DNA from 3 places in the Macrococcus brunensis genome. Region 2 is predicted to be linked to each of the others. Evidence: predicted binding sites of a transcription regulator. Region 2 holds the regulator's gene; each other region holds the start of a gene.
The links. Region 2 encodes CtsR, which represses protease genes until heat stress. Its sites were predicted from a motif close to ATGGTCAATAAAGGTCAAACA; they were not measured.

Region 1: a site for CtsR is predicted at 1,525-1,545, ahead of MGG13_RS01860 (ATP-dependent Clp protease ATP-binding subunit). Genes of this name have one in related genera too.
Region 3: a site for CtsR is predicted at 2,128-2,148, ahead of clpP (ATP-dependent Clp endopeptidase proteolytic subunit ClpP). Genes of this name have one in related genera too.

Annotation. Positions count from the first base shown of each region.
Region 1 is NZ_CP092179.1:347,509-352,529, forward strand. It holds gene lysA (diaminopimelate decarboxylase) at 1-274, shown strand, start outside; gene MGG13_RS01855 (aminotransferase class I/II-fold pyridoxal phosphate-dependent enzyme) at 290-1,465, shown strand; gene MGG13_RS01860 (ATP-dependent Clp protease ATP-binding subunit) at 1,624-3,705, shown strand; gene MGG13_RS01865 (MFS transporter) at 3,717-4,913, opposite strand; gene MGG13_RS01870 (winged helix-turn-helix domain-containing protein) at 4,998-5,021, opposite strand, start outside.
Region 2 is NZ_CP092179.1:2,017,110-2,022,130, reverse strand. It holds gene MGG13_RS10710 (nitroreductase family protein) at 1-628, shown strand, start outside; gene MGG13_RS10705 (LutC/YkgG family protein) at 696-1,241, shown strand; gene MGG13_RS10700 (NupC/NupG family nucleoside CNT transporter) at 1,280-2,500, opposite strand; gene MGG13_RS10695 (CtsR family transcriptional regulator) at 2,661-3,119, shown strand; gene MGG13_RS10690 (UvrB/UvrC motif-containing protein) at 3,131-3,511, shown strand; gene MGG13_RS10685 (protein arginine kinase) at 3,501-4,505, shown strand; gene MGG13_RS10680 (ATP-dependent Clp protease ATP-binding subunit) at 4,517-5,021, shown strand, end outside.
Region 3 is NZ_CP092179.1:618,641-623,661, forward strand. It holds gene MGG13_RS03315 (alkaline phosphatase) at 1-1,354, opposite strand, end outside; gene clpP (ATP-dependent Clp endopeptidase proteolytic subunit ClpP) at 1,493-2,086, opposite strand; tRNA gene MGG13_RS03325 (tRNA-Arg) at 2,234-2,305, shown strand; gene MGG13_RS03330 (hypothetical protein) at 2,412-2,714, shown strand; gene MGG13_RS03335 (glutaredoxin family protein) at 2,701-2,946, shown strand; gene MGG13_RS03340 (sugar-binding transcriptional regulator) at 3,060-4,100, shown strand; gene gap (type I glyceraldehyde-3-phosphate dehydrogenase) at 4,117-5,021, shown strand, end outside.

The DNA.
Region 1 (5,021 bases), 450 kb from region 2:
CGTCAACCGTGAGGAAGCACATGATAAGATGATGACAATCGCCGGTAAGCTCTGTGAATCAGGTGATATTATCCGTCGAGATATCAGGCTGCCATCTAGTATCCAGACAGGTGACCTGCTGGCGGTACTTTCTACGGGTGCTTATCACTACAGTATGAGCTCTAACTATAACCAGATGCTGAAACCTGCTGTCGTCTTCGTGTCAGAGGAAGGTGTCAGACCGGTCATCCGTCGTCAGACACTTGAGCAGCTCATTCAGAACGATATCATCTAGGAAGGTTATGATTAAATGGAACACCGATTTAATGAGCGGGTGACGGATCTGAAAATCCCGGGTACACGCCAGTTTTCAAATAAAGTAAGCGAATATGATAATGGTATCAATCTGACACTTGGCCAGTCCGGTTTCGATGCACCTGACTTTATCAGACAGGCGATGACAAAGGCGATTGATGATGGCAAGTTACGATATACGCATAATAAAGGTCTGATTGAACTCCGTAGAGCGATAGCAGACTATACGAAAAAGCGATTCAGCGTCAGTTATGATCCTGAGACAGAAATCATTGTGACAAACGGCGGATCTGAAGCTATCGATAGTGTCTTCAGAGCGATAGTGGCGCCTGGCGATGAAGTCATTATTCCGGCGCCGGCATATGCTGGATACGAACCGATTATCCATCTGCTCGGGGCGAAAGCTGTTTATGTCGATACAACTAAGACGCATTTTGTACCGACGAAAGCAGCAATTGAAGCAGCAATTACTGATCGCACGAAAGCAGTACTCTTCAACTATCCGAGCAATCCGACAGGCACAACCATGACACAGGCACAGATTGCAGAACTGGTCAGCCTGCTGAAAGACAAGGATATCCTCATCATTACAGATGAGATCTATTCTGAGAACGTTTATTCAGAGAAGCATCACTCTTTTATGGAGTTTCCTGAAGTACGTGATCAGCTCTTTGTCATCAATGGCCTCTCTAAATCGCATGCGATCACAGGTGCGCGTATCGGCTATATCTTAGCACCGCCATTTGCGACTGAGCAGGTGACGAAAGTCCATCTCTATAACACTATCTGCGCAGCAACTCCTTCACAGTACGGCGCCATTGCTGCATTGACACATCCGGAAACACCAGCCATGCTTGAAAAAATGAACAGAGCCTATATTGAAAGACGTGATTATCTCTATAAACGTCTGACAGAAATGGGACTGCCCGTCGAACTGCCGACAGGTGCGTTCTACATCTTACCGGATATTTCTGCATATAATAAAGATTCGTTCCAGTTTGCGACTGACTTACTGGAAGCGGAGCAAGTCGCAGTTGTACCTGGCGCAGCTTTTACCCCATACGGTGAAGGCCACATCCGATTGTCATTTGCCAGTACAATGGAAGAAATCGAAGAAGGCTGCGCGCGACTGGAGAGGTTTCTGAGGAACTGCATAACGAAAAGCAATTAATTGTCTCCCTTTGTGGAGACTTTTTTATTTAAATTAATAGTCAAAAAAGGTCAATAAAATGTTTGACCTTTTTTGACCTTTTTTATATAATAAGTATATCAAAGGTAATAGGAACCTTTGAAGAAACAATTACAACTGAATATTAGGAGGAATAAGTTATGAATAACTCATTTTTCAACAACGATTTTGATGCATTATTTAACAGTATGTTCAACGATATGAACCATATAAAATCTAATCCATATACGAAGAAACGTTATTATATTAATGGTCAGGAAGTGACTCCTGAGCAACTTGCAGCTCTTCAGCAGCAAGGCTACCCGTTCACAGAAGATGGGAAACAGCAATCAGCACAACAGCTGTCAGCAGATGGTATTTTAGGCAGACTCGGTCGCAATTTAACAGCAGAAGCAAGACAAGGCAAGCTTGATCCAGTTATTGGCCGTGATAAAGAAATCCAGGATACAGCCGAAGTATTAAGCCGCCGTATCAAGAACAATCCAATTCTGGTCGGTGAAGCAGGGGTCGGTAAGACAGCTATCGTCGAAGGGCTGGCACAGGAGATTGTAAAAGGAAATGTGCCTGCTTCTATAAAGGATAAGGAAATCTTCTCGCTTGATATCTCAGCACTTGAAGCAGGAACACAGTACCGCGGTGCATTCGAGGAAAACGTCCAGAAATTACTGGATGAAGTGAAATCACATGGTAACATCGTCTTATTCCTGGATGAGATTCATCAGATGATCGGTGCAGGTTCAACTGGCGGTGACTCAGGCAGTAAAGGTCTGTCAGATATCATCAAACCGGCACTCAGCCGCGGTGAAATTTCAGTCATTGGTGCGACAACTCAGGATGAATACCGCAACACCATCCTAAAAGACGCGGCGTTATCACGTCGGTTCAATGAAGTGGTGGTCAACGAGCCTTCTAGAGAAGATGCGCTTGAAATCTTAAAAGGAATTAAAGGAAACTACGAGAAACACCACAATGTTGACATTCCGGACGAAGCATTAAAAGCAGCGATTGATTTATCGGTGCAATATATCCCGCAGCGTACATTACCGGATAAAGCGATTGATTTAATGGATATCACAGCTGCTCACGTCTCTGCAGCTTATACCGCAGTAGATAAAGTGGAAGCTGAGAAAGAAATCGAAGAATTAACCAAGCAAAAAGAAGAAGCAGTACAAAAAGAAGATTACGAAAAAGCAAGCAGCATTCAATCACAGATTAAAGATCTGAACGATAAAATCGATGCTGCGCATGATAATAACAAGAATTCAGTGACAGTCGATGAAGTCGCTGCAACTATTGAACGTCTGACAGGAATTCCGGTCTCTAGGATGGATAGTGATGACCTTGAACGTCTGAAAAACATTCAGTCACGTTTGGAGGAGAAAATCATCGGTCAGGATGATGCAGTGAAAGCAGTAGCTCGCGCTATCAGACGGAACCGCGCCGGCTTTGATGAAGGTAATCGCCCGATCGGCAGCTTCTTATTCGTCGGACCGACCGGCGTCGGTAAGACAGAACTGGCGAAACAGCTTGCAGTTGACCTATTCGGTCACAAAGATTCACTCATCAGACTGGATATGAGTGAATATATGGACCAGACAGCTGTCTCTAAGATGATTGGGACAACAGCAGGTTATGTCGGCTATGATGACAACTCTAATACATTAACTGAAAAAGTCAGACGAAATCCATACTCAGTCATTCTGTTGGATGAAATCGAGAAAGCAAATCCGCAGATTCTGACACTGCTGCTGCAAGTGTTAGATGACGGTAAACTGACTGATGGTCAAGGTAATGTCGTCAACTTCAAGAACACCATCATCATTGCGACCTCCAACGCTGGATTCGGTGATGGACAGGAAGCAGACAGAGAAAGTATCTTCGACGACCTGAAGCACTTCTTCCGTCCGGAATTCCTCAACCGCTTCAATGCGATTGTTGAATTCAAGCACTTGAATAAAGAAGACTTGAAACAGATTGTTGAATTGATGCTTACGGACGTGCAGCATACACTCGATAAAAAAGAAATCACGATGAACATCACAGACGAAGCGAAAAACTGGCTCATCGACCAAGGATACGACGAAAAACTCGGCGCAAGACCACTACGCCGCGTCGTTGAACAGCACATCAGAGATATGATCACAGACTATTATCTGGATAATCCGGAAGTCAAAGAAGTGAATATTGATTTAAGAGACGACGAATTAGTTGTTAATGCATAATAAAGAACACCTCACGAAATGTGAGGTGTTTTTTGTATAGCTATGACTGGTTTCCCTCTCATTCTACGTGACAGAAAAAGTATGCCTAAGAAGAAAAAGCCTAGTGAAGTAATATATATAGAAATGTCTGGATTAAATATCCTACCGAGCCATCCACCTAATAGGGCGCCTATTGGCATAACAGCAGTACAGATGGCACTAAGGATAGTGCCCACTCTAGATAAGACTTTATTGTCGACATGGGTCTGAATGTATGTTGAAGTACCAATGTTCATAATGACAAGTGGGAGTGCAGAAAGCCCATAAAATAGCATTGAATCAAAATAGTTCTCGAATAATACAGATGAGAAAATAAATAAACCTGAAAATATAGGTGCAACTGTTATCTGTAGATTGATATCGATATTTTTAAGCTTTGGAGTGATTAAAGAACCGAATGCACCAAATATTACAGACGCAGTTAAGAAATAGCCATAAGCTAACTCTCCTCCCTTTTCAAAAGTGAAGGCGGGAAGTATAGCCTGGCTCATTGCGCCTGTAAAGTTAGCGATCATAGCAGGAATGGCTAACCATATCAGTCCGTATTGCTTAAAATAAGTTATACCTTCTAAAATTGAATGTTTATACTGCTGTTTACTGAAGGAGCCTTGTTCTGAATGCTTGTATTTTACTTTGACAAACATCAGACAGGCAAAGACAAAGGTTATGAAATTAATAATATAAATACTTTCTATTCCTAAAGACAAGATGATGAAGACACATATTGCTTTAGCGACTGAACTGATGATTAAATTGCCGGTCACTACAACACTATTGAACTTGATTAATTCATCTTCAGACATAATCATAGGTGCGAGTGCATGTTCAGCATTACCTTCGAATATTTCAAGCATACCGATAACGAAGAAGCTGAATATCAATAAAGGCAAAGGCATTAAGTTTAATAAGAAGAGAACGGTAATAGTTGCCATCAACAGCATTTGAATGATTTGTGTTCCCAGCATTAACTTTTTTCTATTGAAATGGTCGATGAGAGGTCCAGCAAATACAGATAAGACCATGGGTAGCATTAAAACAGAAGAGGCTATTCCGGTGATAAGAGGGTCTTTGGTCTTTTCAAAAACATACCACATGATAGCGATTGAATATAATGAATCACCAAAACATGAAATCAATCTACCAGTTAATAGATAATCTTTACTTCTCATATTCTCAACTCCTAAATATTTATCGTTAAAATATATTTTAACGATAAATAAAATTAAGTCAATAAAAAGAAGACTAGAGATTTCCTAGTCTTCTTGAGCATTGTCTTT
Region 2 (5,021 bases):
CACAACTAGAAAATCGGTTAAAGAATTCGATCCAGACGTTAAGATTCCGCGCGAAGAAATGCTTGAAATGATTAAACTTGCTGCTGAAGCACCGTCGTCAGTTAACTTGCAGCCCTGGCGCTTCGTCGTTGTCGAGTCTGATGAAGCTAAAGAAAGTATTAAGGATCTGGTCCGTTTTAATACGCGTCAGTTAGAAACAAGTGCTGCATTTGTCCTGGTGCTGTCTGACAATGAGCATGTCCATGATATTGAAAAAGTATATGGTAAGAGTGTAGAACTGGGATACATGCCACAGGAAGTGATGACGACAAACGTTGCCGCACTAAAAGGTGCATTATCTCAGGCACCTGAGAGTTATATCAAAGTGCAAGGTATGATGGATGCGAATTTAGCAGCGATGCAGCTGATGCTGATTGCAAAAGATCATGGCTATGATACGAATCCGATCGGTGGTTTTGAACGTGATGAAGTGATGGAGGCTTTGAGTATCAATAAAGAGCGCTACGTGCCTGTCATGTTCATTGCAATGGGGAAAGGTGTGAAAGCACCTCATGACAGCAGCCGTCATGAAATAGAGGAGATTGTCTCCTTTAATGGTGGCGACGCTGAAGGTATCATTGGACAATAAAAGCTCAAGGAGGGAATTCCCGGACTGACCCCAGGATAAGACATTAGCAGGCTTATCACAGGATGAATTGGTAGAAGTCATGAAGCAGCACAGCATTGCTATTCATACAGATATCGTTGAAACAAATTCAGCTGAACTGAATGAGGTACTGGCGCATGTTATTGACACATATGGTGGCGGAGAAGTCATCGCCTGGAATGATCCACGTTTTGATGAGCTGAACATTGATTTAAAAAGATATGATACTTTTATCTGGGATGAGGACAAAGGTGCAGAAAATATCGAAGTCGCAGAACGTGCGAACATCGGTATTACTTTCAGTGATGTGACGCTTGCTGAAAGTGCCACAGTCGTCCTATACGCAGATAAAGGAAAAGGACGCAGTGTCAGCCTGCTACCGGCTACATATGTCGCCATTATTCCGAAGTCAACGATTGTGCCGCGATTTACGCAGGCAGCCGAGCAGATCAATCTAAGAAATAATGATTCGGATTTTCCGACATGTATCAACCTGATCACTGGTCCATCCAACTCAGCAGATATTGAGATGAAACTGGTTGTGGGTGTACATGGTCCAATCAAAGCGACTTATATTATCGTTGAAGACTATTAAAAAAGCTTCGAAATCAATTGATTTCGAAGCTTTTTTTATTATAAGAAGAATCCTGCAATAGTCGCAGAGATGAATGATACAAGTGTCGCACCGTAAAGTAATTTCAGACCAAATCTTGCAACGACGTCACCTTGTTTGTCATTCAATGATTTAATTGCACCGGCAATAATACCGATAGATGAGAAGTTAGCGAATGAAACTAAGAATACTGACACGATACCAATCGCACGTTCAGATAATTCACCTGTATTTTTATCGACGATATTCTGTACATCAAGCATAGCGACGAATTCGTTCGATACTAGTTTAGTTGCCATGATCGAACCTGCGCGAACTGCATCGCCCCAAGGAATACCTGTTAAGAAGGCAAGTGGTGCAAAGACATAACCCAGTAATGTCTGGAAGTTGAATTCACCTGGCGTCACCGCATCGACGATTCCGTTTAACATGGCAATTAAAGCGATATAACCAATCAGCATTGCACCGACGATGATGGCTACTTTGAAACCGTCTAAGATGTATTCACCTAACATTTCGAAGAATGACTGTTTATGTTCATTTTCAGTCATGATAACACTGTTCTCTTCTTCATCTGAAACACGATAAGGATTGATGATAGAAGCGATAATAAAACCACCAAATAAATTTAAGACAATCGCTGTTACCACATATTCTGGTTTAATCATTGTGAAGTAGGCACCGACAATTGAAAGTGATACAGTCGACATCGCTGAAGCTGTTAAAGTATATAAACGGTGTTTAGGAATATAAGGAAGCTGTTTCTTTAATGAAATGAATACTTCAGATTGTCCTAGAATAGCTGAAGCGACAGCATTGTATGATTCCAGTTTACCCATGCCGTTGATTTTAGAAATCGCAAGACCTAAGTATTTAATAATGAAAGGTAAAATTCTTAAATACTGAAGAATACCGATTAAAGCAGAGATAAAAGTAATGGGAAGTAAGACTTGAGTAAAGAAGTTATTCATGGCCTCGCCTTTTTCATTCAGGTTGACCATGTTAGGAAAAACAAAGTTGACCCCTTCAGCAGCGTATCCTAATAAGAAACCAAATCCAGTTGCAAGCTTATCTACGAGCCAGACTCCTCCAGGTGTCTTGAGCAATAAGAATGCCAGGAGAAACTGGATCACTAGCATAATACCAATATATTGCCATCTCACATTTTTCTTATCTGAACTGATTGCCCATGCGAGTAATAGGAAGATGACGATACCAATTACGCCAATAATATAATTCATTTTTTTCCTCTCTTTCCTATATAGATTAAAACATCATTAAATATCATACTATATTTTTTATGAAAGCGGTACCTCTTTCGGAGGTGAGAGACAAATTGTTTGCACTCATTCTGCATTGTCCCTATAATAAAGTCAAAGATGGTCAAAAAGAGGTGAAATCATGAAAAATATGTCTGACATTATCGAACAATATTTGAAGCAGTTACTTGAACAGAGCGGGGATGCCGTGGAAATTAAACGTTCAAAGATTGCTGAGAAATTTGATTGTGTACCGTCGCAATTAAATTATGTCATCAAGACCCGCTTCACAAGTGAACATGGTTATGAGATTGAGAGTAAGCGTGGTGGGGGCGGTTATATCCGTATTACGAAGATTGAATCCAATAATCAGGGCGCCTTTATTGATCACTTGAGTGCAATGACAGGACAGCATGTCAGTCAGCAGAAGGCAGAGCATATCATTGACGCTTTGTCACAGAATGACTTGATTTCAGACCGTGAGAAGCGTCTGCTTCTTGCGACGATTCATCGCGATACATTATATGTAGATGTACCGTATAGAGATTATATCAGAGCGAATATTCTGCAGAGTGTCCTGACAGTTGTTCGCTACCATTAGTGAGGTGCAGCATGAACTATAATGATGAAGAGTTTACAATTAACCAGCTTCTGAAACATCTGCTTAGAGAAGAGCAATCAGAACCCGTATGTCCGAACTGTGGCCTGGCGCTTAATGAAGCGCTGCATATCGGTAAGTTCGGCTGTCATACCTGCTATTCAGCATTCAGTGACTATGTGCCGCAGATTGTCGAACGCGTGCAGGCTGGCAACCAGAAACATACCGGACAAGCACCTCTTAAGTCGGCAGAAAAAATTAAGCTGAAGAAACAGATAGAAGCGCTCGAGGCTAAACTCGAAGGATTGGTCGCTGAACAGGCTTTTGAAGAAGCGGTGACTGTGCGCGATGAAATTAAGGCACTCAGAGAAAGGGAGGATTCCGATGCTGGATAAACATTTAAATATGCAGCTTGGAGACTGGATGCAGCAGGAAGACCAGCCTATTATCCTGAGCTCCAGAATTAGACTCGCCCGTAACCTTGAGAATTTTGTGCATCCGCTCATGTATGATGATCAGACAGGTGAGCAGGTGCTGAACGAAGTATCTGCTGTCCTGGCGCCGCAGTTCGATGAAGTGAGACTTGCTGACCTTGATGTCAATGCCAGACAGATGCTGGTCATCAAGCATCTCGTGAGTAAGGAACTGCTAAATCAGCCTTATGGGGCCGTCTTCCTCAATGAAGATGAATCCGTCAGCATTATGATTAACGAAGAAGATCATATTCGTATTCAAGTACTGGGTCGTGACTTATCTCTTGATCAGCTTTATCTGAAAGCCGAAGAAATTGATCAGCAGATAGATGAGAAGATGACGTTATCTTTTGATGAAACGCTCGGTTATTTAACGACCTGCCCGACCAATATCGGTACGGGTCTTAGAGCGAGTGTCATGCTTCATCTGCCGGGACTTTCTATTATGAAGCGCATGACGCGTATTGCGCAGGCAATCAATCGCTTCGGTTACACAATTCGCGGCATATATGGTGAAGGCAGTCAGGGTCTTGGACATGTCTACCAGGTATCCAATCAGCTGACACTCGGTAAGAGCGAGGAAGCAATTATCAGTGACCTGAAGCAGATTGTGGAACAGATTATCGGTGAGGAAGAAGCGATGCGTCAACGGCTGTTTGATTATGATTATATCGAAACATCTGACCGCATCAACCGCAGTCTTGGTATTTTAAAATATGCACGTCTGATCAGTGCAGAAGAAGCAAGTCTGAGACTAAGTGAAGTGAAAATGGGTATAGATATGGGAATCATTCCCACACAGCCTTTTCGATTTAATGAACTGATGATGGCGATCCAGCCCCCTTTTCTGAATACAATCAATGAAGCACTTGAAATAGATGAAAAAAGAGCCAAGATGCTTAGAGAGCATCTTTAAAAGGAGGAAACATAATGTTTGGTAAATTAACAGAACGCGCACAGCGTGTCCTTGCACATGCGCAGGAAGAAGCGATTCGTCTGCAGCATAATAATATCGGAACTGAGCACTTATTGCTTGGTCTTGTCAAAGAACCTGACGGTATTGCAGCAAAAGTACTGGCAGAGTTTGATATTACAGAAGAAAAAATTATCAATGAAGTAGAACAGCTGATTGGTCACGGTACAGGACTTGGCGGTACGATTCAGTACACACCAAGAGCGAAAAAAGTGATTGAATTATCACTCGATGAAGCTCGTCGCCTGAATCATTCATTTGTCGGTACAGAGCATATCCTGCTTGGTCTGATTCGTGAAAATGAAGGCGTTGCAGCACGTGTTCTTGCTAATCTGGACTTAAATATTACGAAAGCACGCGCTCAAGTCGTGAAGTTGCTTGGCAGCCCGGAAATGAGTGCTAAAAATGCACAGGGTTCAAAATCACAAGGGACACCGACACTTGATGGTCTGGCACGTG
Region 3 (5,021 bases), 720 kb from region 2:
TAGCGTTGTCTGTATTCTCGATGTTACCTCTCCATAAGCTGCTTGATGGACCGTAACCATATACGTTTACGTCTTCACCAGTATGACCACCAGTAGTCCAGCCAGTTAAGCTGCGAGCATTGACAGGTGCTTCAATCGCATTTTCGATTTTAGTAGCATCTTTAGCAGCAACAGCATCTTTGATAGCTGCCATTTCTTCTGCTTTTAATTCAAAGCCAACATTTGCTTTAATGATTTCTTCTACGTTAGCGCCGTCTTTCATTAATTGAGCACGTAAGTATTCAGGTGTATGTTTCATTTGTTTGATTGGTTGAGTGAACCAGTTGTAGATACCGTTAGCACCGATTGAGAAACCACCAGTAGAGTGGTCAGCTGTAGCGATTACTAAAGTGTTACAGTCTTTTTTAGCAAAGTTGATTGCTTCTTGGAATGCTAAGTCAAAGTCTCTCATTTCGCTCATTGCACCAGTTACGTCATTAGCGTGACCTGCCCAGTCAATTTGAGAACCTTCTACCATTAAGAAGAACCCTTTTTTGTTTGTGTCTAATTTTTTGATAGCTGTTTTAGTCATGTCTTTTAATGAAGGCATGTTAGCATCCCGGTCGATCATTTTAGGCATACCACCTGGTGAGAATAAACCAAGGATCTGCTTATCTTTAGAGTTAGACGCTGCTTTTAATAAACCTTTTTTATTACCAACATATTTGTAACCATCATTTTTGAATTCTTTGATTAAGTTTCTGTCTTTACGTTGGAAGTAATCTTTACCACCACCGAGGATGATATCTACTTTATGTTTACCGTTAACCATTTCATCATAGTAATCATCAGCGATAGCTGGCATGTTTTTACGAGATTCATCGTGTGCACCGTATGCAGCTGGAGTTGCGTGTGTTACTTCTGAAGTTGCAACTAAACCAGTTGATTTACCGACTTCTTTAGAGCGTTCAAGAACTGTCTTAACTTCGGCTTTGTTGTTATCAACAGCAATAGCGTTGTTATAAGTCTTAACACCAGCACTCATTGCTGTAGCAGCAGAAGCAGAGTCAGTGATGTTTTCGTGATCGTCTTCAGCGATAGTACGTTGAGTACCTACTAAATAATGGTCGAATGATACAAGATCCATTCTTTTAGTTGTCGGGTTATCCATCATATAACGGTGAGCAGTAGTAAATGAAGGACCCATACCATCACCAATCATGAAGATGATGTTTTTAGGTGTTTTCTGCTGGCTACATGGAGTTACTTTCTTCGTAGCAGCTTCTACAGTATGTACACCAGTAGAAGTTGGCATTGATGATAAGAAAAGACCTGCAATTACAGATGAAGCAATAACTTTATTAAATGATTTCACAATGAATCCTCCTAAATTAAAATTACATTCTAAATTTATCAGTAAAATGTAAAGCTAAAAGACTATTCTTGTAAATTATATGTAAAGTTAATGTAAATAAAAAAGCACTGAGCATTTGCTCAGTGCTAAACTAAAATTCTATTTTTCGTCTGCTGTTGGATGCATTACGTCATCAATCAGACCATATTCTTTTGCTTCTTCAGCGCTTAAGAAATTATCGCGATCTGTATCTTTCTCGATTTTTTCAATCGGTTGACCTGTACGTTCTGAAAGAATACGATTTAATTTTTCACGTGTCTTTAAGATATGACGGGCAGCGATTTCAATCTCAGTCGCCTGACCTTGTGCACCACCAAGTGGCTGGTGGATCATCACTTCTGCATTAGGAAGTGCAAAACGTTTACCTTTCGCACCTGCAGCGAGTAAGAATGAACCCATCGAAGCAGCCATACCGATACAGATGGTCTGAACATCTGGCTTAATGTGCTGCATTGTATCGTAGATTGCCATACCTGCAGTCACACTGCCGCCTGGCGAGTTAATATAAAGGTAGATATCTTTTTCAGCATCCTGCGCCTGTAAGAATAATAATTGAGAAACGATAGAGTTAGCAACGTTGTCGTCAATCTGAGAACCGAGCATGATGATACGGTCTTTCAGAAGGCGAGAGTAGATGTCATATGCGCGTTCACCGCGGTTAGTAGATTCAATAACTGTTGGAATTAAATTCATAAATAAATCCTCCTTTAAGGTTTGATAATAATATACTATAGATGGTCAAAAATAGTCAAAAGATAGAGCTTATTTTTAATGAGATGTAAGACTTGTATTATTTCATATTTAAATATATAACAATACACGCTATAATATAACTTACTTGCCCTCGTGGTGTAATGGATAACACGTAAGATTCCGGTTCTTGAAATGGGGGTTCGATTCCCTCCGAGGGCGTTCATATTTTAGTATTAAAAAATCTGTCTTTTGCGGCAGATTTTTTTGTATATATCACTGAATAATAGGGTATATATGAGCTAATAGATTCTAGGAGGACAGCCATATGATAAAAGACCGTTTAAAATTTATCATTTTATATGAACTTAAGAAAGGTACTGTACTTGCAAATTTCTTTGGCTGGATTGATACAGACTTGATTAAAGAGTCTTTTATTGAAATGAAAAAAGATGGATTTATTTCTGGTGAAGTAATTGTTGATGATCTTGTGGTTCTTAAGGATATAGAAATTACAGAAGAAGGACGACTTGAACTTGAAGAAATGCTTAAAAATCCTGACTATGAGGAAGGCTACCATCTCTGCTGCGAAAATAACCGCTTGAAGGACTGGGTTTATGGCAAAGCATAAATATGAATTAAAATTATATACTCAGCCGAACTGCTCTTTATGTGAAGAAGCAAAACGACAACTTGAGTTTGTAGATTTAGATATCACATATGAAGAAATTGATATAATTGAAGACGATGAATTAATGATGGCCTACCAGATACGTGTACCGGTTCTGACTTATCAGGATAAAGTAGTGCAGGAAGGAATCATTGATTTTGTCACAGTAACTGAAAACCTCGAACAATATTAAATATTGTTCGAGGTTATTTCTTGCAAATAAAAGTTTATCTTGCTAACATATAGGTGTAACATACTTTGTCCCAACTGGGACGTTTTATGTCTCATTAAGTTGGAGGAAGTCGAATGGATCAAATTTTCGCCGTTCAACAGAGACTGGTTCCAGATTTGATTGAAAAAATGCAACGTCGTTTCAATGTACTGTCTATGATTCATCTTGAACAGCCTATTGGCAGACGTGCTTTAGCAGAGCGACTCCATCAGACTGAAAGGACTTTAAGAAGTGATGTTGAGAGCCTTAAAGCTGAACATCTGATAGATATTCATCCTAAAGGCATGACCATTACGACTGAAGGGCTGGAAGTTTTAACGTTACTCTCAGGGCATATGGAAGTTTACAATGATTTGTCTGCTCTTGCAGCAGAAATCGGTAAACTGACAGGCATCAGAAAATTGATTGTTGTTAAAGGTGATGCAGATGACAGTCAGGAAACTTCGATTAATCTCGGAGTTGAAGCGGGCCGTTATCTCCAGTCATTGCTCGGACCGGATACGAAAGTAACGGTTACTGGAGGATCCAGTACAGCGAGTATGGCGAGCCATCTTGCACATGTTCCATATGATGTCACCTTTACACCTGCAAGAGGGGGTCTTGGTGAAGATATGATTCATCAGGCTAACTTTATCGTCGCTAAAATGGCGGAATCAACAGGTGGTCATTATGAGGCTCTTTATGTGCCGGATCAAGTCAGTGAACAGACTTATCGGAACTTGATTGAAGAACCTTCAATACGTTCAGTGCTCAATCAGATTAGATCAGCAGATATCGTGGTTCATGGTATCGGTAACGCAGCTAAAATGGCAGTCAGAAGAAAAACCGATTCAGATATTCAGAAATTACTGCTTGAAAATGAAGCAGTCGGTGAAGCTTTTGGTTACTATTTTGATAAAAAGGGTAATATTGTGTATAAGGTGCGAACAATTGGTCTGCAGCACGAGGATGTCATCAATAAGAAACATATTATTGCAGTGGCAGGTGGGAGCAGTAAAGTCGATGCGATTGCAGCCTATTTAAAAAATGCACCGAAACAGACAACACTTATTACAGATGAAGCAGTAGCAAAACAGTTATTAAAGGCATTTGCCTTTGACAATAATATAAATTAAAAGGAGGCCATTATTCATGGCAGTTAAAGTAGCAATCAACGGTTTTGGACGTATCGGTCGTTTAGCATTCAGAAGATTACAAGAAGTAAAAGATATCGAAGTCGTAGCAGTAAATGATCTGACAGATGACGATATGCTTGCACATCTTTTAAAATACGATACAACACAAGGCCGCTTCAAAGAGGAAGTACGTGTCGTTGAAGGTGGTTTCCTTGTCAATGGTCGTGTAATCAAATCATATGCTAACCCTAAAGCAGAAGAACTTCCATGGGGAGACCTTGGTATTGATGTCGTATTAGAATGTACAGGTTTCTACACAAGTGAAGAAAAAGCACAAGCGCACATTAAAGCAGGCGCTAAAAAAGTATTAATCTCAGCACCGGCAACTGGTGATCTTAAAACAGTTGTATACAACGTTAACCATGACATTTTAGACGGTTCTGAAGAAATCGTTTCAGGTGCTTCTTGTACAACAAACTGTTTAGCACCAATGGCTCAAACTTTAAATGATAAATTCGGCATCATTGAAGGTTTAATGATGACAGTTCACGCATACACTGGTGACCAGAATACACTTGATGCACCACATGCTAAAGGTGACTTCCGTCGTGCGCGTGCAGCTGCACAGAACATCGTCCCTAACTCAACAGGTGCTGCTAAAGCGATCGGTTTAGTTATCCCTGAATTAAAAGGTAAATTAGATGGATCAGCACAACGTGTACCAGTAGCAACAGGTTCTATCACTGAGTTAACAACTATCTTAGAAAAAGAAGTAACGGTTGAAGAAATCAACCAGGCAATGAAAGAAGCATCTAATGAATCATTTGGTTACACAGAAGACCAAATCGTATCTTCTGACATCATTGGTATCACTTACGGTTCATTATTTGATGCGACACAGACTCGTGTTATGACTGTCGG